DNA from 2 places in the Flavobacterium sp. U410 genome. Region 2 is predicted to be linked to the other one. Evidence: riboswitches for the same ligand, from Rfam matches in the RefSeq annotation. Region 2 holds a riboswitch; the other holds the start of a gene.
What was found. Region 2 has a riboswitch for cobalamin ahead of ACUSJC_RS12315 (TonB-dependent receptor plug domain-containing protein). Riboswitches for the same ligand answer to the same signal wherever they lie in the genome.
Positions count from the first base shown of each region.

Region 1 (16,139 bases), on a different contig from region 2:
TTATAATCTTCCCGGATCATGGTTCTCGTTATATGAGTAAAATTTATAGTGATGAATGGATGAATGATCAAGGATTCTATGATAGTGTTAATATTGATGCTACTCAAAAAGTAGAAGTAATTAAATAAAATATATCTGTAGTAATTCTAAAAAAGGATTTTACTATAATAAAAACGGAGCTAAAATAATTTTTTAGCTCCGTTTTTATTTTTGAGAAAAAATTAAAATAAGTTTTGCGTAACTTTTTAGCTATTTTTTATACAGAGTTTAAATTAAAAGGAGTTGACTATGACAATTTACAAGTGACAGATTCTATTACGTATAATTTTGAAGCGCCGATTACAAATGTTGGAAATTTAATGACTTGTAATTTAGTGTCTGAATTTATATCTTATCAAATAGATAGTGATCCTATAGTTTATATAGTAAGTGATATCAATGCTGATTTTACAACGTATGGACTAAGTATTTTTACTTATACAACACCTATTCAAAACGGTATTTTGTTATCGTGTAGTTCAAATTTAGTTGGAATTCAATCTAATTTTTCAATTGAAGGTGGAGATGTTGGACTAATTGATCAAAGTTCTCCTGAAATGACTTTTTTACTCAACTATTTTGGAGCATTTGGTGATTATATTGATGTAAGTTTTTATGGTAATTATATTGACTATAATAATAAAAATCTAACAATTAGAGGTGTCGCACATGTAATACGAGACAACTAAAAATTAAAAGGTTAATAGTTTAAATATTATCAGGAATGATTAAAATCGGAACAGAATTAATTCTGTTCCGATTTAACTACTAACGAGTCAATCTTTTTTAGGACAACTCATAATTGTATTAATCATTCTGATATTTTTACGGGTTGCTTATTTTTATCTAAAGCAACAAAAGTGAATTCTCCATGAATAGCTTTTTCTCTTACCTCAGAATACATTTCTTCAATAAAAATTTCGACACAAACGCGTAAACTTGTGTTTCCTACATAGCAAACTCTTCCTATCAATTCAATGATAGTTCCGCCGGGAATAGGTTTTTTAAAATCAATCTTATCACTACTAACAGTGACTACTTTTTGACGGCAAAAGCGTGTAGCGCAAATAAATGCTACTTCATCCATTAATTGCATAGCAGTTCCTCCAAACAACGTGTCGTAATGATTGGTTGTGTTAGGGAAAACGGCCTTGAAAATTCGGGTTTCTGATTGTTTGATTTTTTCTTCAATTAACATAATCTCTCTTTTTTAAAGTTAGACAATGTTTTGTTAAGCCTTTTTAAGCTATTAAATCGCGAATAGCTAAATTGAAATACTCTCATTTCATTTTACTTTTAAATATTAAACAATAATTAAAAGTTCATTCATAAACTGTAGTACAGTATTGAAATAAAAATAAGGTATAAGAGAAGTGCAGCAAAAGAATTTTGCTGTTATACATCAAATCGACCTACTTTTAAATCGCGAAAGTACTGTCTGTCAAAAAAGGCAGGTCTCCTGACTTATAACAGTTTCTATCGTCCTTCCCGTTAAAAAACAGTGGAACACTAAGGATAGAAACCTTAAAGTTATTTACAGTTGCGCGACAGCTCCGGATTTACACCGGATTCCCTATTAATGTTCAATTAAGCACAACCTCTTTTGCTTGATAAAATTTATGTAAAGAACTCTTTTGCAAAATTAGCAATTAAAAACTATAAAAAACAAAAAAGCCTAGCAATTGCTAGGCTTTTTGTGATCGCGCCAGGATTCGAACCTGGGACCTACTCATTAGAAGTGAGTTGCTCTATCCAGCTGAGCTACGCAACCATTATTTTTATCGTCGGGGTGGCAGGATTCGAACCTGCGACCTCCTGGTCCCAAACCAGGCGCGATGACCGGGCTACGCTACACCCCGAAAAAAGAAGCGGAGAGACAGGGACTCGAACCCTGGCATCGGTTACCCGATGACAGATTAGCAATCTGCTCCGTTACCACTCCGGCACCTCTCCTTTAAAATTCTGCTTAAGAACTTATCTTTTTTGCGGTTGCAAATGTAAGTCGAAGTATTGTTATTTACAACTATTTTTTAAAGTTTTTTTAAAATTATTTTTCAAAAAAATCAAAACAAATTAAAATTCAACAAGATAGCTGTCTGATTTTTTTTTATAAAAAATGGAATAAAAATATTTTTAAGCAAACCATAAGCTATTTCAATCGATTTAGAGATAATTTATGGAATAAAAATAGTAAATTCGCAAAAAACTAAATAAACACAATTATGAGTAAAAAAGTTGTTATAGTTTCTGCAGCTAGAACGCCTATAGGAAGTTTCATGGGAGCTTTATCAAGCGTACCGGCTACTAAACTAGGAGCTACAGCTATCAAAGGAGCTCTAAATAAAATTAATTTAAAACCGGAAGAAGTTGACGAGGTATTAATGGGTAATGTAGTTCAGGCGAACAATGGACAAGCTCCGGCTCGTCAGGCAGCGATGTACGCAGGAATTCCAAATACTGTTCCTTGTACAACTGTAAATAAAGTTTGTGCTAGCGGAATGAAGGCTATCATGCAAGGCGCGCAAGCGATCATGTGTGGTGATGCTGATGTAGTAGTTGCCGGAGGTATGGAGAACATGAGTTTGATCCCTCATTATGTTCACATGAGAAACGGAGTTAAATTCGGACCAAGTACTTTAGCTGACGGATTACAACGTGATGGATTAGTTGATGCTTATGATAATCAAGCTATGGGCGTTTTTGCTGATTTATGTGCAACCGAATACAAGATTACCAGAGAAGATCAAGATAAATTTGCTGTTCAATCGTATGAAAGATCTGCAAAAGCTTGGGAAGACAATAAATTTGATACCGAAATCGTACCGGTAGAGGTTCCTCAAAGACGTGGTGAACCTGTTATTGTAAACAGAGACGAAGAATTTACGAATGTAAAATTAGACAAAGTTCCGGCATTGGCTCCGGCTTTTACAAAAGAAGGAACTGTAACTGCGGCAAACGCTTCGACTATTAACGATGGAGCCGCTGCTTTGGTTTTAATGAGCGAAGAAAAAGCAAATGCTTTAGGCTTAAAACCTTTGGCTTACATAAAATCGTATGCTGATGCTGCTCAAGAACCAAAATGGTTTACTACTGCTCCTTCAAAAGCTTTACCTATTGCTTTGAAAAAAGCTAATTTAGAATTGACTGATATTGATTTCTTCGAATTTAACGAAGCCTTTTCGGTAGTTGGTTTAGCTAATGCTCAAATTTTAGGTTTAAGCCAAGATAAAATTAACGTAAATGGTGGTGCGGTTTCTTTAGGGCATCCACTAGGTTGTTCCGGAGCTCGAATTGTAGTTACATTATTGAGTGTTTTAGAACAAAACAATGCTAAATTAGGTGCTGCTGCAATTTGTAATGGTGGTGGTGGTGCTTCAGCTTTAGTTATTGAAAGAGCATAATATTATATTTACCAAGAAAAACATCGGGAGTTTTTACCCGATGTTTTTTATTCAATCTCAATTTATTTTTAATGTTCGGAATTTGTAATCTTGCCATTGTTCCTATTCGTTTTGAACCTTCAGACCGAAGCGAACAAGTATCACAATTGTTATTTGGCGAATTTTTTAAAATTTTGGAAGAAACTCCCAAATGGAGTAAAATTGAAACTGCTTTTGATCAATATCAAGGTTGGGTTGACAACAAGCAATTTCAGAAGATTTCAGAAAATCAATTTTTAGAACTCTCAGAAACTCCGGAAGTTTTAAGTTCTGATTTGATTGAATATATTACAAATCCGGAAAATGAACTTATAGCAATCCCACTAGGCTCGTCTTTGTCGTTTTTAAGCCATGAAAATATCAATCTGAAGAACTTTTACTTTGAAGGTTTAAAAACTTGTGGAGTGAAGCCTAAATCAAATTTAGTTAAAACTGCTTATATGTATTTGAATGCGCCTTACTTATGGGGCGGAAAAACACCTTTCGGAATTGATTGTTCCGGTTTTGCCCAAATGGTATATCGTTTAAATGGTTACTCTATTTTAAGAGATGCATCACAACAAGCCACTCAGGGAGAAGCTTTAAGTTTTATTGAAGAAAGCGAACCCGGAGATTTAGCATTTTTTGATAACGAAGAAGGTACTATTATCCATGTAGGTATTATGATGGAGAATAATTACATTATTCACGCTTCCGGTAAAGTACGTATTGACCGCTTAGATCACTTGGGGATTTACAATGCTGAAACTAATCGGCATACGCATAAATTGAGAGTTATTAAAAAAATAATCTAAATTAGAAGTAACACTCTAAATCTAATTTATACAAAAACAAAACGATATTTAAGAATTCTTTAATTAGAAAGCACAGCAAATGAAAAAGTCAGGCAAAAAGATATTTCGATTTTTAACTTTGTTTTCACTGGCTATTATATTCTATATAATATTTGTTGTTTTAATTTCATATATTCCTGTAAATTCTGATATTCCGCTTAAAAGTCTTGCTCGTCCGGTTCCGATTTATATTTTATCAAATGGTGTCCATACGGATATAGTCGTTCCTGTTAAAAACGAAATTCATGACTGGTCACAAAAGATAAAATTTACGGATGTAAAAGCTCAAAATCAAGATTATGAATACATCGCATTCGGTTGGGGCGATAAAGGTTTTTATTTAGACACACCTACTTGGTCTGATTTGAAAACCAGTACTGCACTTAAAGCAGTTTCCGGATTTAATTCTACAGCTATGCATGTTACTTTTTATACCAAACTGCAGGAGAATGAAAATTGTATTAAGTTGTTTGTTTCTCAATCGAGCTATAAAAAATTAATCCGTTTTATTCAAGATTCCTTCCAATTAGAAAATGATAATTTTTCTAAAATAGAAACCAATGCCGTTTATGGTCTTCATGATGCTTTTTATGAGGCAAAAGGAAGATATAGTCTGTTTTACACTTGCAATACATGGGCTAATCAAGCTTTAAAAGCGGCAAACAAGAAGGCTGCGTTATGGACTATTTTTGACTTTGGGATTTTTCAGCATTATAAGTGAAATCGTACCCAATAGATCCGTTTTTTTCTTTTAAAATAAACGAAGTCTAAACTTCAAATTGTCAATAACTTCTATTGATGTAGCTTTTATTTTTTAGGCAGAAATGCTATATTGCACAAAATCCAAAGTTTATCTATGCAAGAGCAAAATCAATACACCGAAGACAATATACGTTCACTCGAGTGGCAAGAGCATATCCGTATTCGTCCGGGTATGTATATTGGTAAACTAGGCGATGGTTCTACTCCCGATGATGGTATCTATATTCTTCTAAAAGAGGTTTTAGATAACTGTATCGACGAATTTGCTATGGGTGCTGGTAAAACTATTGAAGTAACCATTAAAGATCGTTTGGTTACCGTTCGTGATTATGGTCGTGGAATTCCTCTTGGAAAAGTGGTCGACGTGGTGTCTAAAATGAATACCGGAGGTAAATACGATTCTAAAGCCTTCAAAAAATCAATTGGTTTAAATGGTGTAGGTACCAAAGCAGTAAATGCACTTTCTACTTTTTTCCGTGTAGAATCGGTACGTGATAACCAACAAAAAGCTGCGGAATTCTCAGCTGGTATTTTAACGCAAGAAGAAGATGTAGCCGAATCGACAAAACGTCGTGGAACGAAAGTTTCCTTCATTGCCGATGATACCATCTTCAAAAACTACAAATACCGTAACGAGTATGTAGAAAAAATGTTGAAAAACTACACGTATTTAAATCGTGGGTTGACCTTATACTACAACGGTGAAAAGTTTTATTCAGAATACGGATTAAAAGATTTATTAGACGAAAATATTCTTGAAGAAGAAAGAGTGTATCCAATCATACATTTAGAAGGAGACGATATTGAAATAGCCATTACGCATAGTAAAACGCAATATTCAGAAGAATATTATTCTTTCGTAAACGGACAAAATACGACACAGGGAGGAACACATCTAGGAGCTTTTCGTGAAGCAGTAGTTCGAACGTTAAAAGAGTTTTACAATAAAAACTTTGAGGCGTCTGATATTCGTAAATCGATTGTGGCAGCAATTGCTATTAAAGTTGAAGAACCTGTTTTTGAATCGCAAACGAAAACCAAATTAGGTTCTACTGATATTGGTCCAAAAGGACCTACGGTTCGTACGTTTGTTAATGATTTTATCAAAACGAAATTAGATAACTTTTTACATAAAAATCCGGAAGTTGCCGATGCTTTACTTCGTAAAATATTACAAGCAGAGCGGGAACGTAAAGAACTTTCCGGTATTCGTAAATTAGCGAAAGAACGTGCTAAAAAAGCAAGTTTACACAATAAAAAATTACGCGATTGTCGTGTGCATTTGCCCGATACTAAAAATCCTCGTTACTTAGAAAGTACACTTTTTATTACTGAGGGTGACTCGGCTTCGGGTTCCATTACTAAAAGTCGCGATGTGAACACGCAAGCGGTTTTCTCACTTCGTGGTAAGCCTTTGAATTCGTACGGAATGAGTAAAAAAATTGTGTACGAAAACGAAGAATTCAATTTGTTGCAAGCGGCTTTAGACATTGAAGAAGATTACGATAATTTGCGTTACAACAACATTGTAATTGCAACTGACGCCGATGTCGATGGAATGCACATTCGTTTGTTGTTGATAACGTTTTTCTTGCAATTTTTTCCCGAATTAATCAAAGAAGGCCATTTGTATATTTTGCAAACGCCTCTGTTCCGTGTGCGAAACAAAAAAGAAACCATTTATTGTTATAGTGATGAGGAGCGAATAGCGGCTATCGAGAAATTGAAACCAAAACCCGAAATCACACGATTCAAAGGATTAGGGGAAATTTCGCCCGATGAATTCAAACATTTCATTGGTCAAGATATTCGATTGGATCCGGTGATGCTCGATAAAGCCATGTCAATTGAAAAATTACTAGAGTTTTACATGGGGAAAAACACACCAGACCGACAAGAGTTTATCATTCACAATTTGAAAGTGGAATTAGATACCGAAGAAGAGTTACTAAAAAGCAATTAACTGTCAACTGTCAACCCGATAACTGACAACTGAAATATGAGTGAAGAAAATCAAAATATAAACCCGGACGATAATCCAAATTTTGAACCTGAAAATCAGGAGCAAGTCGAAAATTCCGATTCAATTACCAAGGTAACCGGAATGTATAAAGACTGGTTTTTGGATTATGCCTCTTATGTTATTTTAGAACGTGCCGTTCCGGCAATTGAAGACGGATTCAAGCCTGTGCAACGTCGTATTATGCATTCCATGAAAGAATTGGATGACGGACGTTATAACAAAGTGGCAAATATCATTGGTCACACTATGCAGTATCACCCTCACGGAGATGCGAGTATTGGTGATGCTATGGTAAATATTGGTCAAAAAGAATTATTGATTGATTGCCAAGGAAACTGGGGAAATATCTTAACAGGTGATGGTGCGGCTGCTCCGCGTTATATTGAAGCACGTTTGAGTAAATTTGCTTTAGATGTGTTGTTTTCGCCTAAAGTAACCGAATGGCAGTTGAGTTATGACGGACGTAAGAACGAACCCATTCATCTTCCGGTTAAGTTTCCGTTGCTGTTGGCACAAGGAGGAGAAGGTATTGCGGTAGGTTTGTCAACCAAAGTATTGCCACACAATTTCAATGAGTTAATTGATGCTTCTATCAAAATATTAAAAGGAAAGCCTTTTACCTTATATCCCGATTTTCCAACAGCGGGAATCGCTGATGTTTCCAATTATAACGAAGGAATGCGCGGCGGACGTGTGCGTGTGCGTGCCAAAATTTCGCAGTTAGATAAATCGACTTTAGTGATAACCCAAATTCCGTTTGCGACAGATACGACCAAATTAATTGATAGTATTTTGAAAGCGAATGAAAAAGGGAAAATCAAAATCAAGAAAATCGAAGATAATACTGCTGCTGAGGTTGAAATTTTAGTACACCTTCCGGCTGGTGTTTCGCCCGATAAAATGATTGACGCTTTGTATGCTTTTACCGATTGCGAATCGTCAATTGCGCCATTAGGTTGTGTTATCGAAAATTGTAACAAACCCTTGTTTATAGGTGTTTCCGATATGTTGAAGATTTCGACAAATCGTACACTAAACATCTTAAAAAGGGAGTTGGAAATCCAATTGGATGAGTTGGAAACCAAATGGCATTTTTCAAATTTGGAAAAAATATTCATTCGCGAAGAAATGTATATCGATTTCAAATTGTATAGCGACAGAGAGTCTTTGTATCGCTATTTATACGAAAGATTTGAACCTTTCAAAGAAATCTTAATTCGTGAAATTATTGATGAAGATCTACAGAAGCTAACCCAAATTCCGATGATTCGTATCACGCGATTCGATTCGGATAAGGCAGATGATGCAATTGCTAAATTAGAAGCAGAGATTGAACAAGTAAAACATGATTTAGATCATTTGATTGATTTTGCGATTGCTTATTTTACGAAGCTAAAAGAAAAATACGGAAAAGGTCGTGAGCGCCAAACTGAACTAAGAAGTTTTGATACTATTGAAGCGACCAAAGTGGTTTTGCGTAACACCAAATTATATGTCAATAGAGAAGAAGGTTTTATAGGAACCGGATTGAAAAAAGATGAATACGTTTGTGACTGTTCTGATATTGACGATGTGATTGTCTTTTTGCGCGATGGTAAAATGATGATTACTAAAGTGGATGACAAAAAATTCGTGGGAAAAGATATTATTCATATTGCGGTTTTTGACAAAAACGACAAGCGTACAATTTATAATATGATTTATCGCGATGGTAAAAACGGAGCTTCGTTTATCAAACGATTCAATGTTTCGGGAGTAACTCGTGATAAAGATTATGATTTAACGCAAGGCAAACCGGGTAGTCAAGTTTTGTATTTTTCTGCGAATCCGAATGGAGAAGCCGAAGTAGTGACTATTTTGTTGCGTCAGGTAGGAAGTGTTAAAAAGTTGAAATGGGATATTGACTTTGCCGATATTATGATTAAAGGAAGAAGTTCCAAAGGAAATACCGTTGCTAAATACCCGATTAAGCGTATTGAACTGAAAGAAAAAGGAATTTCAACACTTCGTCCACGAAAAATTTGGTTCGACGATACCGTGCAGCGTTTGAATGTAGATGGTAGAGGTGAGTTGTTAGGCGAATTTAAACCTAACGATCGTTTGTTAGTCATTTCACAAACAGGGAAATTGAAAACGATTATTCCAGAGTTAACAACGCATTTTGATGAAGATATGATTGTTCTGGAAAAATGGAAACCTAACAAACCTATTTCTGCGATTTATTATGATGGTGAAAAAGAACGTTATTATGTCAAACGATTTTTAATTGAAAATGAGAACAAAGAAGAGCTCTTTATTTCAGAACACGAGAAGTCGCAATTAGAAATTGTTTCCACTGATTGGCGTCCGGTAGCCGAAGTGATTTTTGCCAAAGTAAAAGGCGTTCAAAAAGAAACCATTACGGTAGATTTAGAGCAATTTATATCAGTTAAAGGAATAAAAGCTTTAGGAAATCAGTTGACAACCGATAAAATCAAACAGATTAACTTACTGGAATCTTTGCCTTTTGAAGAACCAGTTGAACCGGAACCTGAAAAAATGGAAGTTACCAATGAAGAAAACGTTTCGGAAGATATCAAAACCGATTTAGAAGACGACGGTCAAATAACATTGAGTTTAGATTAAATAAAATGAAAAGCCCAAACTAGTTTGGGCTTTTCATTTTATTAAAGATAAATTTACACAGTCTGTTTTTAATAATTTTTTCATAATGTTTTAGTGACTATTTTGTAAGAATAAGGAAATGTTATTTTAATCTGCTGGGCATAGCTTTGCGACTAATTAATTAACTACAAAACCTTATGAAAACAAACACTAAATTAACTTCAATTCTTGCATTTGCAAGTGTAATTGTAGCTTGTAATCAGGATGATAACTCATCTACAGTTACAGAACCTGTTTTACAGCCCGTTTTGGCTAGTCATTCACAAACTCCGGTTTTTTTATCAAAAGGAACGGGTTTTGAAAATCTTGAAATTTATTCTTTATTAAGCTCAGAAGATCAACTAACAGATTCTCCTGAATTTGTTTACGGTTCAATGGCTGATGGTGCCGGATTGTTAAGAAATGATGATGGGACTTTTACTTTGATTAACAATATAGAAGCCGATTACTCAATTGCTAGAATTTCGTTAGATCAAACTTTTAAACCTGTAAAAGGAGAATATATTTTGAATGCTGCAGCTACGGCTAGTACAGCAATGTGTTCAGGAACTTTAATTACACCTCAGGAACATGGTTTTGGTCCGTTATATTTATCTGGTGGAGAATGGGGCGGATCGTCTAAAAATGTTTTCGCAACAGATCCATTCAGAAATGCAGAAGATGCAGAATTAGGAACTGTTTTACCGGCTTTAGGACAGTGGGATACAGAAAATGCAGTGCCTCTTGGTAAAGATGCTTACTCAGATAAAACTGTGATTTTAATTGGTGATGATAAATCGGATAATACAACACCAAAAGGACAATTAGCAATGTATGTTGGTAATAGAGGAGACTTAGCGGGAGGAAAATTATATGGACTAAAAGTAACTACTGCAGGGGTAACTTACGAAATGGATATGCAAGAAGGTCAATCATACAATGTTGAGTTTGTAGAGTATACAGAAAGAACCTATAATGAATTAGAAGATGAGTCAGCTGCATTAGGAATTATGGGGTTCTCAAGAGTTGAAGATATTGATTATAGAAAAGGTTCTGCAGCTAATAACAGAGAATTTTATTTTGCAGTTACGGGGCGTAAAAGCAGTGGTTTAGTAGGTAAAGGAACGGCTTATGGGCGTGTGTACAAAGTGGTTTTAGATGCAAATAATCCATTATCAGGAACAATTACTTGTGTGCTAGATGGAGACAATGCTGCAGGTGTAGCAAAAGAATTTCACAGTCCGGATAACGTATGTGTAACTAAAAATTATGTGTACATACAAGAAGATCCAAATGGTTATTTTGATAATGCAGATAAAACACACTTTGCTCGTTTATACCAATACAATATTCAAACCGGAGCTTTAAAAGTAGTTTTAGAATGTAATCAAAATGCTGCTGAAACGGCAGGTTATGGTTTGGCTTCTAGTTTTTGGGAATTGACAGGAATGATTGATATTTCTGAGCAAGTAGGGATTGAAGGGACATTCTTAATTATGACACAAAATCACGGTTGGACAGATGCTGGATTTACAGATGTTAACGCTAATCCTAACTCTACATCAAACGAAGGAAGTGTTTTACATATAATCAAAGGGTTAGAAAGATAAAATGAAGAAAAATTTAGTTATCTCCTTTTGCAAAAAGGCTATATGTTTATATAGCCTTTTTGCATGTTTGATTAGTTGTTCTGAAAAGAAAGAATTTGATCAAAAAGAAGAAAAAGTAGTTTTAGAACAATTTTATAAACAACAGTTACAAAACTCATTTTCACAGTTAGATTCTATTGCATTAGTCTCCGGATCTACAGCAAAAAAGCAACACTTTTGGAAAGCACGAAAGGCATTTAAAACAATAGAACCGCTTTTAGCTTTTATAGATTATGAGAACTATAATTATTTGAATCAAGCTAATTTGACGAAAATAGATGAAGAAGATGCTACATCTATAAAAATTAAAAATCCTGTAGGCTTTCAGGTTATAGAAGAACTATTGTATGATGATGCATCAGAAGCAAAAGATTTAAAAGAACAAGTTCATAAAACAAGTCAAAGATTGAAATTCATTCATAAGAATCATTCGTTTCGATTTTTGAAAAACCATCAGGTGCTATGGATAATACGAGATGGATTTTTAAGAACTTCACTATTAGGAATTACCGGATTTGATGTGCCGGAAACCTCTAAGACATTAGAGGAAGTAAGTTGGGTTTACGATGGAATTTCAGAGATCATTACAATTTATAAAAACCAGTTTCAACATGAGGAACTGTTTGATAAATGGCAAAAAGAGATTAAAAAAACGCAAAAACAGTTGGCTAATTCTACTTTTGAAACGTTTAATTATTATCAATATTACAAGCAAGAAGTTCACCCTAAACTTAGTTTGTGGCAAGAAACCGTTAAGGATTGGCAAGTACAATTTCCTTTTAAGCAAGCAATAGCTTATAATGCTGATAATTTATTTACTAATGAAACTTTTAATGTTGGCTATTTTATGGATAAGCCTAATTTTCAGTTGGAGAATAATGAGGTTGAACTGGGGAAAAAATTATTTGAAGACACTAGTTTGTCAGAAAGTGGAAAGTTGAGTTGCGCAACGTGTCACCACAAAGAATTGCATTTTACAGATGGTTTAGCTCAATCTAAAGGAACCACTAGAAACTCACCAACATTATTTTATGCAGCTTTACAAAAAGGTTTTTTCCATGATAAACGTACGGGGAGTTTAGAAGGACAAATTATTGATGTTGTGGAAAATCCTAATGAGTTTCATACGAGCTTAAACACTATAGAATTAAAAGTTAAAGAGCAAAAGGAATATCAACAGGTATTCCGGAAAATATTTGGGAAAGAAGTTACGAATGTATTAATTCGTGAGGCTATTGCTTCTTATATTGCCTCTTTGAGTCCGTTTAATTCTAAGTTTGATCAAAGTATGCAAAGTGATGCAGTGGTGTTGACTGAACAGGAGATTAACGGATTTAATGTTTTTATGGGAAAAGCAAAATGTGCAACCTGTCATTTTGCTCCACTTTTTAATGGTACTGTTCCTGTGGCTTATAAAGAATCGGAATTGGAATTATTAGGTGTTCCTATGACAAAAGATACCTTAAATCCGGTTTTAGATGATGATTTAGGACGATATAATTTGTTTAAAACAGAACAACGCAAGTACTTTTTTAAAACACCAACGGTACGGAATAGTGCCGGAACAGCTCCGTATATGCACAATGGTGTGTATACAACTTTAGAAGAGGTGGTTGATTTTTATAATAAGGGAGGCGGACAAGGTTTAGGGTTTGATCTGGAATTTCAAACGCTGCCTTTTGACCAGTTGGAGTTAACAAATGAAGAGCAAAAGAATTTGGTGTTATTTTTGCAAACTTTGACTGATAATTTGAATTGATTTGGTATTCAGTTATATAACTTTTTACAATACTAAAAAGATTAAAGATAAATTTACAATAATGAATAATCTTAACATTTTCTTATTGATATTGTAAGGATAATTAAAGCTAATACTTGAAAATCTATACTACCTTGCCCTAAGGAATGTTCCACTTATTATAGGAAACAAATAAGAGGTATTGAACCGAAAATTGTTGTTGTTATTTTTCGAAACCCATGAGTGTAAAAACTTGTGGGTTTATTTTTTGATGCAAAAAGTTATATTTAGCCGTGGTTGTAGCAAAGTACCGCGTACTGCGAAAAACGCGATGACTAGTGAATAGAAAATAAAAAAGTCGGCTCCTAAAAAAAAACCGACTTTACAATATATTGTGAAAAGTGACTATTTTATTTTTACTGCTTTTCCGCGTTGTTTTTTGGAATCGCCCACAAAAGCATATTCAAAAGTGTAACCATCGGAATGAGTACTTAAAATTTTCATGTGAATAGCTTTGGTTTCAGCTCTGTTTTTGGGGTGAAGTTTTTGGAGAACAAATTCACAATCGTTAATCCAGCGAACAGAAGAAGTATCGGTTTTTCCACGAAAGGTTTCAATCTGTAGCGAATCGTTGCGTTCAAAAACAGAACGTTCTGTCTTTCCGTCAATTTCTTCAGAAAATTCGAAAGTACCGGTTTTAAAATCCGTGCAATTGCGTTCTTGATTATAACAAGAGGCTAGAAGTAAAGGAATAAATAGAATTAGTTTTTTCATTTTAAGAAAACATGTAATCTTTATTGTAGCTTTTTTAGTTCATCATCAGTAAAATGCTTTATACTTTTTTCCTGAGAAAACTTGTTGGAATTGTAATCTTTTGATTGGTTTTTAGGAATGGATAAACTATTCCATTCTGTTTCTTTCAGTAATTTAGCATAGAAGACAATTTGTCCCACGTGATAAGGATAATGGGCTAATTGCCTATTAATAGCATCTACAACGGTATGACCTTGATTGCGGATGTATACAATTTGGGTTAAATCTTCAGGTTGTAGACTTTGAAGTGTATTTAAAAAAACATCCCAGCCTTTATTCCAAAAGGATATTAATTCTTCTTTTGAATTGAAATCATTTTCAAATTCAGCATCGCGATCTCGCCATTCTTTTTCGCCGTCTGTAACTAAGAAATCAGTCCATCGGGAAAGCATATTTCCTGTCAAATGTTTTACAATGACAGCAATGGAGTTTGTATTCTCATTATAAGCTACAAACAACTGATCTTCATGAATTTGATCCATAGCTTTTTCAGCTAATGTTTTGTAATAAAGCATTTGCTTGTAAGCGCTTTCCAAATAGTTATGATTGATCTCCATCGAATAAGCTTTTAACAAGAGTATTAATTCCTTTGAAAATTAAATACATGGCAAAACCACAAATCACAATACCTAAACCTAAAACATAAGGATATAGCGGATGTTTTTGATTTTTAAAAGCACTATTGATCACCACTGGTCCTATGAAAAGCAAAGGCAGGGTAAAGGCTAATATTTTAATACCTTTGTAAAGTAATTTTCGGTTGGTTCTTGTTGCCATTAAAATGTTAAATTAAAACCAACACCATTTTGATTGGTAATCAATTTAACATCAAAGTTATACCCCAATGTTTTTTCCTTTTTAGGTAATGAAGCATTGTATAAATCAACACTTTCTTGTACTCGTTTTTTGTTGCCTGATAAAATAGGAATAGAAATCCCGGCAACTACCACACCTGCAACTGTTAAAACTTTTGGATAACTTCTGTTGTCTGTAGTAAGCCCCATCACTGCATCGGCAACACATAATCCGATACCTGAAGCTAATAAAATACCACCAATAGATTGACGTGTTTTAGCTTTGTTATATAATGATAAGGCTTCTGAATTTGCAGACAAAACATTTTTAATTTGATGTTTGTAAACCAAAGTATCATTTACAAAAAATTTGTTATCTTCATATTTAATTTCCTGAGCGAAAGCTAATCCTGTAAATAAAAAGCAAAGAGCAAATAAGACAGTTTTCATATTGTTGTGGATTTTTAAGTTATTTATAGATTAAAATTTTGAATGGCATTGCGAACGTTTCCGTATTTTTCTAATAATTCCTGAGCTTTTTCATAAGGAACTCCAAGTTCTTCAACTAACATTTTAGCCCCTCGGTCAACTAATTTATTGTTACTCAGTTGCATATCAACCATTTTGTTTCCTTTCACTCTTCCCAATTGTATCATGGTTGTGGTGGAAATCATGTTTAAGACCAATTTTTGAGCAGTTCCTGCTTTCATTCGGCTGCTTCCGGTTACAAATTCCGGTCCGACAACTACTTCAATAGGATATTGAGCAACTTGCGCCAATGAACTTCCGGCATTACAAGTAATACATCCTGTGGTAATATTGTTCGCATTACATTTTTCTAAACCGCCTATAACATAAGGTGTTGTTCCTGAAGCTGCAATTCCAATAACCACATCATTTTCAGTGATTTTGCAGGCTTGTAAATCTTCCCAAGCTTGTTCGGCATCATCTTCGGCAAACTCAACTGCACGTCTTATGGCAGTATCACCACCGGCAATTAAACCGATAACCCAGTCAAATGGTACACCAAATGTAGGTGGACATTCTGAAGCATCAACAATCCCTAACCGACCAGAAGTTCCCGCACCGATATAAAACAAACGACCTCCTTTTTTCATTTTTTCTACCACAACTGCCACTAATCTCTCAATTTGCGGAATGGCTTTTTCAACAGCTAACGGAACGGTTTTGTCTTCATTGTTAATATTATGCAACAAATCAGAAACCGACATTTGTTCTAAATGATTGTATTTTGAGGCTTGCTCTGTAGTTTTGGTAAAATTCATAGGTTATACAAAGTTGTATTGTTCCAAAGTTACAAAGAATTTTTACATAAAATACGCCAAAATGATCCCTAAGATAATTACACTCAATTTTGCCAAATTAAACTTGTGTCCTTCACTAC
Region 1 is NZ_JBSEFI010000019.1:12,968-29,106, reverse strand. Features, by position in the region: gene ACUSJC_RS12715 (PLP-dependent cysteine synthase family protein) at 1-128, shown strand, start outside; gene ACUSJC_RS12710 (hypothetical protein) at 234-728, shown strand; gene ACUSJC_RS12705 (acyl-CoA thioesterase) at 851-1,237, opposite strand; cobalamin riboswitch at 1,472-1,656, opposite strand; tRNA gene ACUSJC_RS12700 (tRNA-Arg) at 1,737-1,810, opposite strand; tRNA gene ACUSJC_RS12695 (tRNA-Pro) at 1,824-1,898, opposite strand; tRNA gene ACUSJC_RS12690 (tRNA-Ser) at 1,909-1,992, opposite strand; gene ACUSJC_RS12685 (acetyl-CoA C-acyltransferase) at 2,262-3,440, shown strand; gene ACUSJC_RS12680 (C40 family peptidase) at 3,512-4,273, shown strand; gene ACUSJC_RS12675 (TIGR02117 family protein) at 4,353-5,033, shown strand; gene ACUSJC_RS12670 (DNA topoisomerase IV subunit B) at 5,169-7,037, shown strand; gene ACUSJC_RS12665 (DNA gyrase/topoisomerase IV subunit A) at 7,074-9,722, shown strand; gene ACUSJC_RS12660 (alkaline phosphatase PhoX) at 9,899-11,350, shown strand; gene ACUSJC_RS12655 (cytochrome-c peroxidase) at 11,352-13,148, shown strand; gene ACUSJC_RS12650 (DNA topoisomerase IV) at 13,533-13,901, opposite strand; gene ACUSJC_RS12645 (DUF1572 family protein) at 13,922-14,497, opposite strand; gene ACUSJC_RS12640 (DUF6095 family protein) at 14,481-14,717, opposite strand; gene ACUSJC_RS12635 (hypothetical protein) at 14,717-15,184, opposite strand; gene murQ (N-acetylmuramic acid 6-phosphate etherase) at 15,208-16,020, opposite strand; gene ACUSJC_RS12625 (ZIP family metal transporter) at 16,063-16,139, opposite strand, start outside.
Region 1: linked by a shared signal. The riboswitch ahead of ACUSJC_RS12705 (acyl-CoA thioesterase) and the one ahead of ACUSJC_RS12315 (TonB-dependent receptor plug domain-containing protein) in region 2 are both predicted to bind cobalamin.

Region 2 (16,139 bases):
TTAACATCTAAATAATTATTTTGCAAATATTCTTCTATTTCAGCTATATTTTCATTATAAACTTCTTGTCTATCTCTGAGTTCTATCGTAGAACTATCATCACTTTTACAAGATAATACCAGAGTTGATAGCCATAACATACTTAATAAATAAAATTTTGATTTCATGCAATTAAATTTTGCTTGCAAGATACAATTTTCCTTTATTTTTGTATGGTTATTAACATTGTTTTTTGATTTTTCATGAGGATTGATAAATATTTATGGACCGTAAGGTATTACAAAACAAGAAATATGGCTAGTGAGGCCATTAAAAAGGGACACGTTAGTGTAAATGGACAAGTTGCAAAACCTTCTCGCGAAGTTTTTCCAACCGATAAAATTTCAGTCAGAAAAGACCAGATCAACTACCAATTAACTGTTTTAGATATACCTGCTAACAGAGTTGGACCAAAATTAGTAGACATCTACAGAAAAGATGAAACCCCATCTGAAGCTTTTGCTCATTTAGAAATGCTAAAACTGAGTAAAGAACACTACAGAGCTAAAGGAACCGGTAGGCCTACGAAAAAAGACCGTAGAGACATTGAAGATTATACAGACGATAACACTTTTTTTGATAATGAACTTGAATAGCAATTATTGGAACAATCGTTACATGAATAACGATAGCCCTTGGGACGCCGGTTTAATCACAACTCCTCTCAAAGAATATATTGACCAACTCATTAATAAAGATTTAAAAATTTTGATCCCGGGAGCAGGTAATGGACATGAATTTGACTATTTGGTTGCCAACGGTTTTAAAAATGTTTTTGTTGTAGATATTGCATCAGCTCCACTTGAAAAAATTAGAACTAAACATCCTGAATTGACACATCAAGTTCTAGAAGAAGATTTTTTTGAGCATTCTGACCAATACGATCTAATCTTAGAACAAACCTTTTTTTGTGCGTTAGATCCTAGTTTGAGAAAAAATTATGCAAAAAAAATGCACGAATTGCTAAAGCCTAGTGGAAAGTTATCCGGTTTATTATTTCAATTTCATTTAACTGAAGCTGGCCCTCCTTTTGGCGGTTCTATTGAAGAATACAAAGAACTATTTGCTCAATACTTTCTGTTTAAAACATTTGAGACCGCTAATAATTCTATAAAACCGAGATTAGGTAGAGAACTGTTTATTATCTTTGAAAAAAAATAACAACACACATGAAAAATATTATTCTGAATCATCAAGAAATTAAAAATAAGGTTACTCGTATCAGCTATCAAATCTTAGAGACATTTATTGATGAAGACGAAATTATTATTGCCGGCATCAGTAAAAACGGCTATATTTTTGCTCAAAAGCTAGTTGATGAAATTCAGAAAATATCAGATGCTAAAGTTAGCATCTGTGAAGTTTTTATCAACAAACAACATCCTTTAAATACTATCGAGACTTCATTATCCAAAGAGAATTATCAAAATAAAAGTATTGTCTTGGTAGATGATGTCTTAAATTCAGGTTCTACATTAATTTACGGTGTGAAACATTTTTTGGAAGTTCCTCTAAAAAAATTCAAAACAGCTGTTTTAGTTGACCGCAACCATAAACAATTCCCTGTCAAAGCTGACTTTAAAGGATTATCTCTTTCTACATCTTTACAAGAACATGTTCAAGTTGTCTTTGAAAACCAAAATGACCATGCTTATTTAAGCTAGCCTTTTTAAAAGCTCAGAAACTATTTCGTCCGGAGTACTCCCTGAAGCATCAATTGTTATTTTTGCATGGTGGTAATAAAAATTACGATCAAATAAATGCTTACGTATATAATCATCTAATTCTTCCTCGGAAAGAGAAGCGATCAAAGGGCGTGTTTCCTTCTCTTTTCTTAAACGTTTTGCCAATTCTTGGACAGAAACCTTCAAATAAACGGATTGAACGTCTGGAAGCTGTAATTTTTCATAATTATTAGCATAACAGGGAGTTCCCCCTCCAAGTGATAGAATATAACTTGTATTATTCTGAATGAACTCGTTAAAATATTGACTCTCCAATTTTCTGAAATAGATCTCACCTTTATCTCTAAAGATCTGTTTTATAGTTGTTTCCTCCTCTTTTTCGATTAAAGCATCTAAATCAAAAAATGGAATTTCAGTTTTTTCAGACAAAATTTTACCCACGGTTGATTTCCCTGAACCCATATATCCTAACAAGATAATCTTCATAAAAAAATAACTTTCTAATTTTTAAACAGTTAAAAAATAATTTGTAAAAAAAAGCAAATTTATAATAAAAAAGCATTGGAAAATAAATTAAAGGTTATATATTTGCACCCGCAATAAGGAAATGAATTGACTCCGTAGCTCAGCTGGTAGAGCATTACACTTTTAATGTAGGGGTCCTGGGTTCGAGCCCCAGCGGGGTCACAAATTCTTTCTCTTAATTGCTTTATTGACTCCGTAGCTCAGCTGGTAGAGCATTACACTTTTAATGTAGGGGTCCTGGGTTCGAGCCCCAGCGGGGTCACAAAAAAGTTATTCGTTTTTACGAATAGCTTTTTTTGTTTACAAGAGATTTGACCACGTGGAGAAATTGGTAGACTCGCCATCTTGAGGGGGTGGTGTCGCAAGACGTGTCAGTTCGAATCTGATCGTGGTCACAAAAAAAGCCTAGCAAAATAATAGCTAGGCTTTTCTTTTGAAATCAAATGCGGATTATTCCTTCCCTAAAGCTTCTTTTAAAGGCTGTAATTGCTCTAAATCTAAATCAGCCTTACGAATGACCTCAACTAAATTCATTACGTCTGAAGGCTTCATATTATCTCCTAAAAATCGTGCAACCACAAAACCTTGTTCTTGTCCCGATGCAAAAACTACAAATTCTTCTATTTTGTCTTCTTTCCCTACAAGATAAACTGCCGCACCGCTTTCTTTGTTTCCAAATTTCATCAAAGGTTCGTATTCTTTATCTTTTAAAATTGCTTTTACTTTAGCTTTTTCTACTTCAAATTTGGCTTCGCCCAACGAATCTTTTTGAAAAGCTAAAATATTTAATTTCTTGAACGATAACAAAGCCCTTTTTTCTTCATTAGTCAATGACATTTTATCAGCATTGATAAAGCTTGGAGCCAAATCAATTGCAATAAAATCAGAAGACTCCGAATTTTCAACAAAATACTTTTGTAAGGTTTCTTTATTTGCACAACCAATAGTACTGATTAATACAAAAACTAATATTATTTTTTTCATTTCTATTGTAATGATTTTATTATTTGTTCTTCTTTTTCAGAAAGAGGAATGGAGTTGTTTTCTTTCCAGAATTCTGTATCATATCGGGTTCCGTTCTTATATAAACTTCTCCCTTGAAATAGTTGATCTTCTTCAGGAATTATGATATTTACATCTGAATATTGGGTAACCGCTAAGTCACTTGTAAATTTTAGACGATCATTTACTTGTTTTCCAAATTTCAGATACAAATCAACATATACTTTCTTATAACGAGGCACATATTTTCCATTTGAAAAACTATATTGCTGCTTTATTTCCAAATCGTAGATCCCAAACTTAAACAATAATAGGTTTCTGATTTTGACATACTTTTTATGTTTTTCGCTTAGTCTTAAATTGATGTCTAATACAACTGTATTAACAGGGTCATAAACAATTTCTCCTTCTATCAATTCTTCTTCTACTTCCGGTTTTGGAATCACTTTTATCACTTCAAATTTGTTTCCTTCGGAATCTTTTCTGCTTTTTAATTCAAAATCATATTTTTTAGTGTTCTTTTTGCTCGATGTAATCTCTTTTAAATTTTTAAAGGTATAAAAAGAGTTTACGGCATCTTGTATATTGAAAAAAGAATCTAGTTCTGACAGATCGGCTTTTCCGTTTTTCTCAATTTCATCTGCAGCTGTAATCTGGAATGCTCTGCTTTGTTCAACTTCCAGAAAAGATCTGATTTTTTCTTTGCGTTTGGGTTCCAAATAAAAATTTATCAACCCATCAGAAAATTTAGAGTATTTATTATTGATCATTACAAATTCTCTATAATAGGTTTCTAGCTTTATATTCTTATTTAAAAACCTTAAAGATTTATCTAAGACATTGTTCAGAATTTCTGAAACCGGTTTATCTGTTACTATAAATTCATCTAACTCTACGACATCTGTCTCAAGAAAAAATGTAGTATCTGTATCAACTATTTGGGTAACTTCCAATACTATTTTCTTGTATCCTAAACAAGAGATCTCGATTGTTTTTGCCTTCTCTGAAAAATAAAATTTAAATTTTCCTTCTTGATTGGAATAAACTCCTTGTAAACTTTCCGGCGAATAGATCGATACGAAAGGAATTTCTTCATTGGTTTCTTTATCAAGAATAATTCCTTCTAAAAAAGTATTCTGTGCCGAAACAAAATTAACGGTTATAAAAAATAACAAAAACAAGATTCTCTTCATATGATTTAGTTGATTTGGTTTTATAGTAAAAAAGCAATTACTATAGAGCAATTGCTTCCTATTTTATTTTTAAAATATTATTTCTTGCCTTTAGATGCTTTGTTCAGCTGATCTCCTCCCGGCAAATTCATTTTGGCAGTTAATGTTGATATTTCATTCAAATTGAAATTTCCGGTTAATGATAATACTACTGTTTGATTATCTTTTGAAGTCGGATCTTCAATAAACATTAAAAGTTCTTTTACGATATCGCCATTTCCTGCCGATTTGATATAGATGTTTACTTTTTTTCCGCTGTCATTAACACGCATTAACTCTTCTAGCGGATTACTTTTCAAATAACTGGTTACCGTTGCTTTCATGTCGGCAGCAACTTTTGCATTATCCGTTGTAAACACTTTTAGATTTTCTAATTTTTTAAGAAGGGTAAAATACATTTGAGCATCATTTTCTTTAGCATCTACTGCCATTTTTCCGATCATTTCAAACATTTTTTTGTTCACAATAACGGAAGTCACGCCTTCTTTATCCTCAAACTTATCAAATGCTGTTTGAGCCCACATAGTTGTTGTTGTCATTAAAAACAAAACAAAACCTGCAATACACTTTTTCATGTCTTTAGTCTTTAAAAATTCTTTCTTTAGTTTTTTCATACTCTTTTAATACGGTAACACCTTCTACTCCTTTATTAACATTGGTAGAAACCAATTGCAATGCTTTTTGCGTCGCAGCGAAGGCTTCTTCCGGATTGTCAAAAGTTCCCAAATCTTCTTTCGATTCTTCATTGAAATAGAATTGTATTACTCCAAAAAGAAAAACAAAACTTGCGGCAATCCCAATCCACTTTACATACGGTTGTTTTCTAGGTTGTAATGGAAGGATTTTTGTAAATTGTTCTTCTCTTTGTTTTTGAAAGTTACCAAACATTACTTTATAAGGCAACAAATGAGTTGCCACCTCATCAGAAGAAAAATAGGCCTTTAATTGTTTTTCTTCTGCAATTGTAGTTTGTCCTTCAAAATATTTTTCCAGCAATTGTTCAACTTGTCTTAATTCCATAATTATGTTTTGCTGTTATTTTTTCACGAATTATTTTTCTTGCTCTTGATAAAGCTACGCGAACTGCAGTTTCAGTCATCTCTAATACGGAAGCAATTTCATTAAATTCTAATTCTTCCACATCTCGCATTTGAACAATTAACCGTTGTTGTTCAGGTAACTCATTAATTATTTTTTCTACCCAATGGAGTGCATCTCTATCTTCTAACTGTTGCTCTACACTTGGTTTTCCATCACTATAATTACTATGAACCAATTGTAAATTACTTGCTCTTTTGGATTTCAATTGATCTAGACAATAATTTTTAGTCATTGTCATAGCTAATGCTTCTACGCTATTATAGGTTTTTAAATTGTCATTTCTATTCCAAAGTTTCAACAAAACCTCCTGTGTAGCATCTTCTGCTTCTTCAGTACTGAGAAGCATTCGTTTTGCCAAACGAAAGAGCTTATCTTTAAACGGAGATATAATTTGTAAAAACTCCTGTTGTTTCATTTTTAACCTTTTATACAATACAGACGAATGTAGTTTATTTTTGTTACACCAAAAAATTGATTATTTTTAAAACAAAAAAATGAAAAAGATTTCTTTAGCCTTTTTATGGCTGTTCGCATTAGGCTTATTTGTTGTAAGCTGTTCTGATGATTGGGATGATAATCCACAGAGTACTTCGGCAAACGATTTTGTTTGGAAAGGTTTAAACCAATATTACTATTGGTTAACTGATAGTCCTGATTTAGCAGATACTCGTTTTACCGGTCAAAATGACTATACTCAATTTTTAGAATCTTTTGCTTCACCTATAGATTTATTTGACCATTTAAAAGTAAGTGACGATATTGATCGTTTTAGTGTCATTTATTCGGATTATACTCTGTTAGAACAAGCTTTAACCGGAACTTCTGAAAGCAATGGAGTGGACTATGAATTACGATATGCTCCTAACAGCTCTACTGATGTTTTTGGTTGGGTTCGTTATATTCTGCCTAATACTGATGCTTCTACCAAAGATATCCACAGAGGTGATATTTTTTATGCCATAGACGGTGTTTCTTTAACTGTTAACAACTACAGTTCTCTTTTAGGTCAAACCACTTATACCTTATATTTAGCTGATATTGTTAACGGACAAATTGTTCCCAACGGAAATAGTGTTACACTAACCAAAAGCGTCTATTCTGAAAATCCGGTATATTTAAAAACAACATATACTATAGGGAGTAAAAAAATAGGGTATTTGATTTACAATGGTTTTTATACCGCTTATGAAAGTGAATTAAATAATGCTTTTGCTTATTTTCAAGCAGAAGGAATTACCCACCTCATCTTGGACTTGCGCTATAATTCCGGTGGTTCTGTTGCAACCGCTACCCGATTAGCCAGTATGATTACCGGACAGTTTACCGGACAAATATTTGCGCAACAGGAATGGAATTATAAAATGAACGATTATTACAGCAGTAATCCGGAAAAGCTCCTAAACCGATTTACAAATTCTATTGATAATGGTGCCGGAATTAATCATTTAAACTTAGACAAAATTTATATTATTACCTCTAAACGAACGGCTTCGGCTAGCGAGTTGGTCATCAACGGACTTACTCCTTATATTAATGTAACGCAAATTGGCAACAATACTACCGGAAAAAATGTAGGTTCAGTAACCTTATATGACTCCCCTACTTTCACTAAAAATAATGTTAACCCTAATCACAGATACGCTATGCAGCCTATTGTTTTGAGAATTTCTAACGTTAATAATTTTTCAGACTATTCTACGAATGGCTTACCTCCCGACGTTACACAATTGGAGGACTTAGAGAACCTAGGTGTTTTAGGAGACAGCAACGAACCTTTACTGAGTACAGCTTTAAATTACGTAAACACCAATGGTCGATTTACTATACCAAACCAAAGAGAAAAATTTGTTCCGTTTGAAGATAAAAATTCTAAAGAAGTTCTAAAAACAGAAATGTATATTGAATTACCAGAATAAAAAAAGAGCCCTGCATGTATGCGGAGCTCTCTCTTTTGGGGCAAAAAGAAATGAAACTAGTTATTAAAGTAAAATCCATTTGGACTTACTCTAACTGTGTTATCGTATAATAAAGTTCCTGTTGTATTATAAACATAAATTGAACCGTTAGAATTATAATCAGCAGCATCACCAATATAGATTCTTCCGTTTTCTACAGCAAAACCGTAAATTCCATAAGCACCTTGAGCAGTTACAGACAATAATGCCGAAGTAGGCAATGTTGTGCTTGATGTCGCCATACTATAAACTGAAGCATCAACTGTATAATAAATAGTTTCGTTTTCAATATCTAAATTTGACGGATGTTCTCCTTCGACAAAGCTAATTGTTGAAACAGAGTTATCAGCTAAACTAACACTTACTAAAGCTCCGTTAGTATTATTACTTGAATCATACCAATCTTGAATTCCTCCGCACAAAACATATAAATTATCATTAGCTACAGCAAGAGAATTAGGCGCATCACCTACTGTAATAGTATCAATTACAGCATCAGTTGAAGAATCAATTACCACAACAGCATTGTTTCCAGTACTCCATCCACCTTCTAATGCTACATAAAGATTGCCGTTGTAAGCCACAATATTTTCTGGTCCTTCTCCAACAGGAATTGTAGTTTCAATAGCATACGTTGTTGTGTTAATTACTGCCACATAATCATCAGTAGCACTAGAACCGTCTCCCCAATTAGTTACATAAGCTTTATCATTGGCAAAAGCAATATATCGCGGATTCGACAAACCAGAATTGATAACTGCTACTTTTTCTAAAGTATATCTATCTATAATTTGAATAGCATTTGATCCGTTTAAAACCACAAAAGCCAAATCCTGATAAAAACCAATACTTTGACCTGTATTCCCCACACCTTCACCATTGACTTCGCCATAGGCATCTGCTTGAAAAAATGAAAAATCATCTGACAAGAAAGAAATAGTACTATTATCAGAACCATAATTTCCTTCATTCAGAATAAAAACTCCACCATCATAGGTTACAACAGGTTCTTCTGGCTGAGGTTGTTGATTATTATCGTCATCATTGCTACACGAAGCAAAGAATAAAGCTGCACACACAGCCAATAATGAAATCTTTTTAATATACATTTTATTAAAGTTTAAAATTGATACTCACATTATAATTTCGTCCGGGCATAGGACGCGATAAAACATTTTGGTAAAATTTATTTTCAAAATTTAACACCTGAAATAAAGCCGATATATTTTTTTGTTTCCCCAAACGATACTCAAAACCGGCATTGGAGATAAAATACCCTTCTAATTCATAAAAATTGTCACTTGAGGTAAATACTTTTCCGTTGTAAAGGCACTGGTAATACACAGAAACTCGTTTATAACCTAAATCGACCTGTCCGTTAGCTTTATGATAAGGTACATAGATCAGTTGTTTTTGAGTTTGTTTATTTTCAGAAATCGTATAGGCATAACTTCCATTTAATTTTAATTGAAATTCACCTAAACTCTTTTGCCATTCTAATCCTAATTCGGAACCATACGTAATTACTTTATCTGTATTTTCCGGAATCCAAACTCCACTGGCATTAGGAATCCAACGCAACATATCGGTAATGTCATAATAATAAGCTGTCCCTGTAATTCTAACTTTTGAAAAGGAAAAGATTTGAGTAATTTCACCTTGCAAAGAATACTCCGGTTTTAGATTAGGATTACCACTTCCCTGCCAATACAGATCGTTAAATGTTGGTACTCTGTAATTTTTAGAGCCATTAAATTTTAAGGTATACCAAGGCGCAACATTCCACTTCCCTCCTAACGAATACAACAATGGACTTTTGTAAATAGATGTATTTTCATATCGCAAACTTCCTTCGTACTGAAAAGTCGACGTCAACTGATGTTGAACCAACAAACTTCCGCCAGCAACTTCACGTTTGGCTTCGGTAATCCCTGAACCTCTTCCGTTGTTTGACGTATAATCTAAAATAAGATCCCAACGCCATTTAGTTGTAGGTTCAAAAATAATATCATACTTAACTAAAGCCGTTTCTACCGTTCCATTCGTAAAATTATCCGTAAAACGGTTTTCAAAATATTTATACTTCTCTGTTAGATAAGCGGTCTTTAACTGTGATGTGAATTTCCCCCATTTCATTTGCCATTCCAACATATTTCGGGTATTGAAATCGAGATATTTACTTTTAGCCGGCGACGAAACAGTCCCCGAAAAATAACGTTCTCCGTCAAAATAATGTGTGTATAACTTTAAGGTGTGCTTTTCATTTAATTGATAACCAAAAACAGTATTGAAGCTGTTATTTTGATAAAACCCATTTTCGTTTTTCTTGTTGTAACCAATGTAGTCGTAATCGTTCTTTGACTCATTTCGGCTAAAATGAACCGATGTTGAAAATTTTTCAGTCGAAAAAAGTCCTCCATAACGAATGCCGTAAGTGCTATAACTTCCATAATTTGCACTTAAACTATGTTTAGACTGTGGTTTAAAAGTCATTTCATTGTTCAAGTGAATACTTCCGCCTATTGCTCCGCTACCATAAGTTACACTTCCTCCGCCGGGTTTAATTGTCACATTATCAAAATCAGTTGCATTAACAGTATTAAAATCGGTTTGACCATTAAACTGCGAATTAATATTAATTCCGTTCCATACCACAGCCGTTTGTGAAGCGGAAGTTCCTCTAAAGGAAGGCGATGATACCATTCCTAAACCATTTTCCTTAAAATATATGGAAGAGTTGTATCGAAGTAAATCGGTTAGCGAACCTTTGCTTTGCGCAATAGCACTATCAGATAGCACCAATTGTTTCTGACTTCCGGAAAATTTCTTTAATTGGCGATCAGCCACTGTCACTTCATGCAATTGCACAATTGAATCTTGCTGTGCATACATGGCAAAACCAATAAAAAACGCTAAAAGAAATTGTATCTGCTTGTTCATTTTTTACAAAACTTTTATTCCCGAAAGTTTGTTATTCGTGTTGAACTAGGCAGGTCTCCTGGCTTGCGTCTTGTTATTAGCCTTCCCAAAAAATTAAAATTTTCAGTGGCAATGCAGAAAATAACAAGCTTTATAGCTTACAGTTGCGGGTACAGCCCAGGCATTACACCTGATTCCCTTTTAATGGAGTTCAAAATTGAACCCCAACCTTAATTCGGTTGCAAAAGTAAACTTATTTTTTTATTTTAGCAGAAAAAACAAGTGAGAAAATTTATACTCTTCATTTTTTTTGTATTTGAAGTTACTTATAGTCAAAATTTTATTCAGATTTCTACAAATGATATGAGCGCTTATGTATTAACGAATACAAGCGATCCTTTGAATCCTTACAATAACACAACATCAGATTCTGGATTGAATATAATTTTACAAAATCATAATATCAGTTCAATCACTAGTAATTTTCACCCCTTAGATAATACAATTTCATTCTTTGCTATCTATTCAGGAAATAATTTAATTTCTTTTATCAATGATTTAGAAAGTTACAATTCTTTTGTAACTAAGGTTTCTATTTGTCCTCAATTTGAAACATTTGGCGACATTTTATATTTTTCTCTAGTTGATTCTAATATAGGTATTCAAACCGGAACGGATAGTAATGGTGCTATTATTACCAATGACAGCGGTCTAAATACAATTTTTCAAAACCACAATGTCACTCATTTAGAATATCCTATCTTGCAGTGTACAAATTGTACTATTGCTGATTTAAAAAACGATTTATCAAATTACAACAATGTCATTAGTGGCTCTGAATACGTTTCTCTAGTATTTTTAAACGAACCTTCTTTTGAAAAAAATATACTAGAAATATATCCTAACCCTTTTAGTGATGCAATTTACTTATCTCATAATATTGAAGCAAAACTTATTAACTTATACTCGATAGATGGCAAATTAGTAAAAAGTTGTACTCGTTTAGAAGATCTGAATACTAACCTAAACAATTTGGAAAGCGGAATCTATAGTATTCAAATTATTGATTCTTCAGACCAGCAATTCAGAAAAAAGATAATTAAACTGTAATCATTTTTTACCACTCATTTTTTTAATTAGCCAAACAAAACCGACTACAAAATGTAGTATAATTACAGTAATGACTATATACATAAAGGCGTTGCTATCTCTCATTTTTTTAGGCTAATTTAAGTCGAAATCAGCAATAAAAATGTAGCATTTGTTACGCAAAATAGATTTTCTAAAAACAAAATTCTATTTTTGCTAAAAATTTCAACACATGTCCTTCGTTCAAAAAATCATCTTTTTTTTAAGCTTTATTTTCTTTTTTTCTCAATGTAAAAAACAAGAAAATCAACCTATTACAACTACAACAACTCCTGTACCTACACCTACCGAAAAAGAACTCATTTCTGATGCTGAAGGTTTATCTATCAAAGATTTCGGTTCATTTTATTGGGTTACTGTGGCCAATACTTTTCCGGAAGCCACAGAAGTATATCAATACATTTTACACAAAAAAAACACCACAATTCCCGACAGTTTAAGTCATTTTCCCAGCATTGAAATTCCTGTACAAAAGCTAATTGTTACTTCAACTACACATATCCCTTCTCTGGAAATGCTAGGCGAAGAAAATAAGTTAGTTGCTTTTCCGAACACCAATTATATTTCTTCTGAAAAAACCAGAAATTTAATTGATTCCGGAAAAATCAGAGAACTTGGTAGCAACCAAAGTCTAAACACAGAAGTCATTTTAGACCTACAGCCCGACTTGATTGTTGGTTTTAGTGTTGACGGTGACATGAAAACCTATAAAAATTTGGAACAAAATGGTCAAAAGATCATTCTAAACAGCGATTGGACCGAAAAAACACCTTTGGGAAAAGCCGAATGGATCAAATTTTTTGGTGTATTATTTGATAAAGCTGACGAAGCCAACACGATTTACAACAAAATTAAATCCGATTATAAAGAAGCTGTTGCCTTAGCTAGGAACACTAAATCTTTACCAACCGTTATGGCCGGAAGCATGTATGAAGATCAATGGTATTTACCGCAAGGCGGAAGTTGGGCTGCTTATTTCTTGAACGAAGCAAACAGTTATTATTTGTGGAAAGACACTGAGGGAACCGGAAGTTTAGCGCTATCTTTTGAAAGTGTTTTAGACAGAGCTAAAGATGCCGATTTTTGGATTGGTCCGGGGCAATTTACTTCTATTGAAGAGATCGTCAACAGCAACCCGAATTATACGTATTTCAAATCGGTTCGTTATAGAAAAGTGTATTCTTTCAGCTCTAAAAAAGGAACAACAGGCGGCGTTATTTATTATGAATTGGCTCCTAATCGTCCCGATTTAGTGGTGAAAGATTTGATTAAAATTCTCCATCCGGAAATTTTACCAAATCACGAATTGTATTTCTTTGAACATTTACAATAAATGCAAATCTCAAACCGACATAAAATCCTTTTTTCGCTCTTATTTTTAGGAACAATTCTCTTGTTTTTAATCAACATTAGCTTGGGTTCTGTACAAATTCCTTTGGGCGAAATCAGTAAAGGAATATTCGGTTTTCAAATGGAAAAAGATTCGTGGGAAATCATTCTGTTTCATTTTCGGTTGCCCAAAGCCATAACTGCTGTTTTAGTCGGTATCGGACTTTCCATTAGCGGTTTATTAATGCAAACCTTATTCAGAAATCCGTTAGCCGGACCTTATGTTTTAGGGCTGAGTTCAGGTGCTAGTTTAAGCGTTGCTTTTGTCATTTTAGGATCAGCTTTATTGCCCATTAGTATTGCTCCGTTTTTCCTTTCGGCTTATGGTTTAACTTTAGCATCCGGCTTGGGAAGTTTTTTAGTTTTAACTGCAGTTTTATTGGTCGCCAAAAGATTAAAAGACACCATGGCCATTTTAATCGTAGGATTGATGTTCAGCAGTTTCACCAGCGCAATGGTTTCGGTCTTAACCTATTTTTCAACTGCCGAACAATTACAAAAATATACCTTTTGGTCACTTGGAAGCATCAGCAATTTATCTTGGAACGAAGTAAGTTTATTGACCATTTTAATACTCACAGGCGTGTTGCTTAGTTTTAGTATTGCGAAACCATTAAATGCTTTACTTTTGGGTGAACGCTATGCAAAAAGTATTGGAATTCATTTCAAAAAAACGCGACTGATTGTCATTTTAGCCACTAGTATTCTGGCCGGAACCACAACTGCTTTAGTCGGTCCCATTGCTTTTATTGGATTAGCCGTTCCGCACATTGCAAAATTGCTTTTCAAAACGAGTAATCATTTGGTTTTAATCACCAGTACTCTTCTTTTGGGAAGCATGATGCTATTAATTTGTGACAGCATTGCTCAAGTTCCTAATAGTGATTTAACTTTGCCAATTAACGCTGTGACTTCTATTTTTGGAGCGCCCATTGTTGTTTGGTTATTAATCCGAAAACGAAAAATGCAGCTATAATGAGTTTATCCGTTTTACATACAGCTAATTTAACCATTGGTTACAGCAAAGGAAAACACCAAAACGTGATCCAAAAGGATATTTCTTTGGATTTACAAAAAGGAAAACTCATTGCATTGATCGGAAAAAACGGTATTGGAAAATCTACTTTTTTAAAAACCATCACGGGAATTATTGAACCACTTTCGGGAAGCATTTCATTAAACGGAAAAAAGCTATCCGATTATGACGCCAACGAATTAGCCCAAGAAATGAGTTTGGTTTTAACCGAAAGTCTTCCGCCGAGTAATTTATCGGTTTACGAGATCATTGCTTTGGGACGCCAACCCTATACCAATTGGTTAGGAACGCTTTCTGGCGAAGACAAACAAAAAATTGAAGAAGCCATTTCTTTAACCGGAATTGCTGCTTTTGCGCACAAAAAACATTACGAAATCAGTGACGGACAACTTCAAAAAGCAATGATTGCACGAGCTTTAGCACAAGATACGTCGATTATTATTTTGGACGAACCTACAACACATCTGGATTTAGTACATAAAGTGACCTTATTAAAATTATTGTCTAAACTGACTCATGAAACCGGAAAAACCATTTTATATTCTACACATGATTTGGATTTGGCTATTCAACTCGCTGACGAAATGATTGTTTTTACAGAAGATAAAATCTATCAAGACCAGCCTTGTAATCTAATTACTAAAGGTATTTTTAATCAGATTTTTAAAGACGAAAATATCTTTTTTGATGCAGAAAAAGGGAAGTTTATCATTATGTAAAAACAATACAATATTTTGATATATTTGTTCACTTAATTTTCTGTTTATGAAAAGATTACTACTTCTTTGTTTTATGTTATTTAGTTTACTTCTTGATGCTCAGGAAAAACAAAATAGTACAGCAGAATTTTTTATTCAAATAAACAAAGTTTTATTTGATGAAAGTTCATTTGAACAAATGATCAATAACTATCATGCAACTATTTCTCAAGGCATTCTTTTAACCGATGAACAATTTGATGATTTAAGTAAGAAAGCTCTTTTAGTCAGCGGTTCAGATCAATCGGTTCAAGAGTTAAAAAATATCTATAAAATTGCTATTCCTTTAAATTCACAGACTAATAGCGCTGATTTTCAGAAAAAAATGTTAGAGGTTTCAGGAATTAAATATTGTGAAGCTGTAAAAACAACGCCAATTTTGCCACCAACAGATATTGCTCCTACTACACCGGACTATTTTGGTCAACAAGGGTATATTCAAAGTAATCCGGGTGTAAACATGCAACATGCTTGGAATTTGGGATTTAACGGAAGCGGAATTTCAATGTACGATGTTGAGTATGGCATGAATGTAAATCATGAAGAATTTAATTCCGTTAACATCGCTATTGCTTCCGGAATGACTGTTGAACCTTCACTTACGCAAACGTATACTGAACACGGAACCGGAGTTCTAGGAATTGCCTACGCAGATCACGGAGCTTATGGCGTTTCCGGAATGGCTCATGGTTTAGACAGTGTTATTCTTTATCCGGAATACACCGTTGAAAACGGTTATAACAGAACTTATGCCGTTACTCAAGCCATTGCTAATGCTTCTATCGGTGACGTTATTATGTTTGAGATGCAAACGTATGGTGTGGGAACAGGATACAATTATGTTCCTGCTGAATTTGATACTCCGATCTGGAATTTAACCAAAGCAGCCACCGATGCCGGAATTGTAATTGTAGCTGCCGCAGGAAACGGAAACCAAAATTTGGATGCTTCGGGTTATGCTAGTTATATGGCTCTTGGTGACAGCGGTGCAATTATTGTAGGTGCCGGAACAGCAAATACCACGCATTCTAGAATTTACTATAGCACTTACGGAAGCCGCGTTAACCTTCAAGCTTGGGGAGAAAATGTATTAACCAGTGGTTATGACAGTAATTATGCTCCTTATAACTACAGCATGATTGGAGGCGATTTTAACCAAAGTTATAAAACGTTTACCGGAACTAGTTCGGCTACGCCAATAGTTGCTTCTTGTGCAGCCGTTTTACAATCGTACTACTATTTTCATACCGGAAATTATTTGACTAGCCAACAGATCAGAACTATTTTAATCGATACCGGAATTGCTCAAGGAGGAACAACCTCAGCTCATATTGGTCCAATTCCTAATA
Region 2 is NZ_JBSEFI010000018.1:37,947-54,085, reverse strand. Features, by position in the region: gene ACUSJC_RS12390 (FKBP-type peptidyl-prolyl cis-trans isomerase) at 1-167, opposite strand, end outside; gene ACUSJC_RS12385 (RNA-binding S4 domain-containing protein) at 243-635, shown strand; gene ACUSJC_RS12380 (methyltransferase) at 622-1,200, shown strand; gene ACUSJC_RS12375 (phosphoribosyltransferase family protein) at 1,209-1,703, shown strand; gene ACUSJC_RS12370 (shikimate kinase) at 1,695-2,210, opposite strand; tRNA gene ACUSJC_RS12365 (tRNA-Lys) at 2,339-2,411, shown strand; tRNA gene ACUSJC_RS12360 (tRNA-Lys) at 2,439-2,511, shown strand; tRNA gene ACUSJC_RS12355 (tRNA-Leu) at 2,563-2,644, shown strand; gene ACUSJC_RS12350 (DUF4252 domain-containing protein) at 2,700-3,233, opposite strand; gene ACUSJC_RS12345 (carboxypeptidase-like regulatory domain-containing protein) at 3,236-4,444, opposite strand; gene ACUSJC_RS12340 (DUF4252 domain-containing protein) at 4,522-5,058, opposite strand; gene ACUSJC_RS12335 (hypothetical protein) at 5,063-5,503, opposite strand; gene ACUSJC_RS12330 (RNA polymerase sigma factor) at 5,484-5,999, opposite strand; gene ACUSJC_RS12325 (S41 family peptidase) at 6,079-7,500, shown strand; gene ACUSJC_RS12320 (DUF5074 domain-containing protein) at 7,557-8,648, opposite strand; gene ACUSJC_RS12315 (TonB-dependent receptor plug domain-containing protein) at 8,653-10,479, opposite strand; cobalamin riboswitch at 10,511-10,706, opposite strand; gene ACUSJC_RS12310 (T9SS type A sorting domain-containing protein) at 10,741-11,568, shown strand; gene ACUSJC_RS12305 (ABC transporter substrate-binding protein) at 11,780-12,940, shown strand; gene ACUSJC_RS12300 (iron chelate uptake ABC transporter family permease subunit) at 12,941-13,972, shown strand; gene ACUSJC_RS12295 (ABC transporter ATP-binding protein) at 13,972-14,751, shown strand; gene ACUSJC_RS12290 (S8/S53 family peptidase) at 14,798-16,139, shown strand, end outside.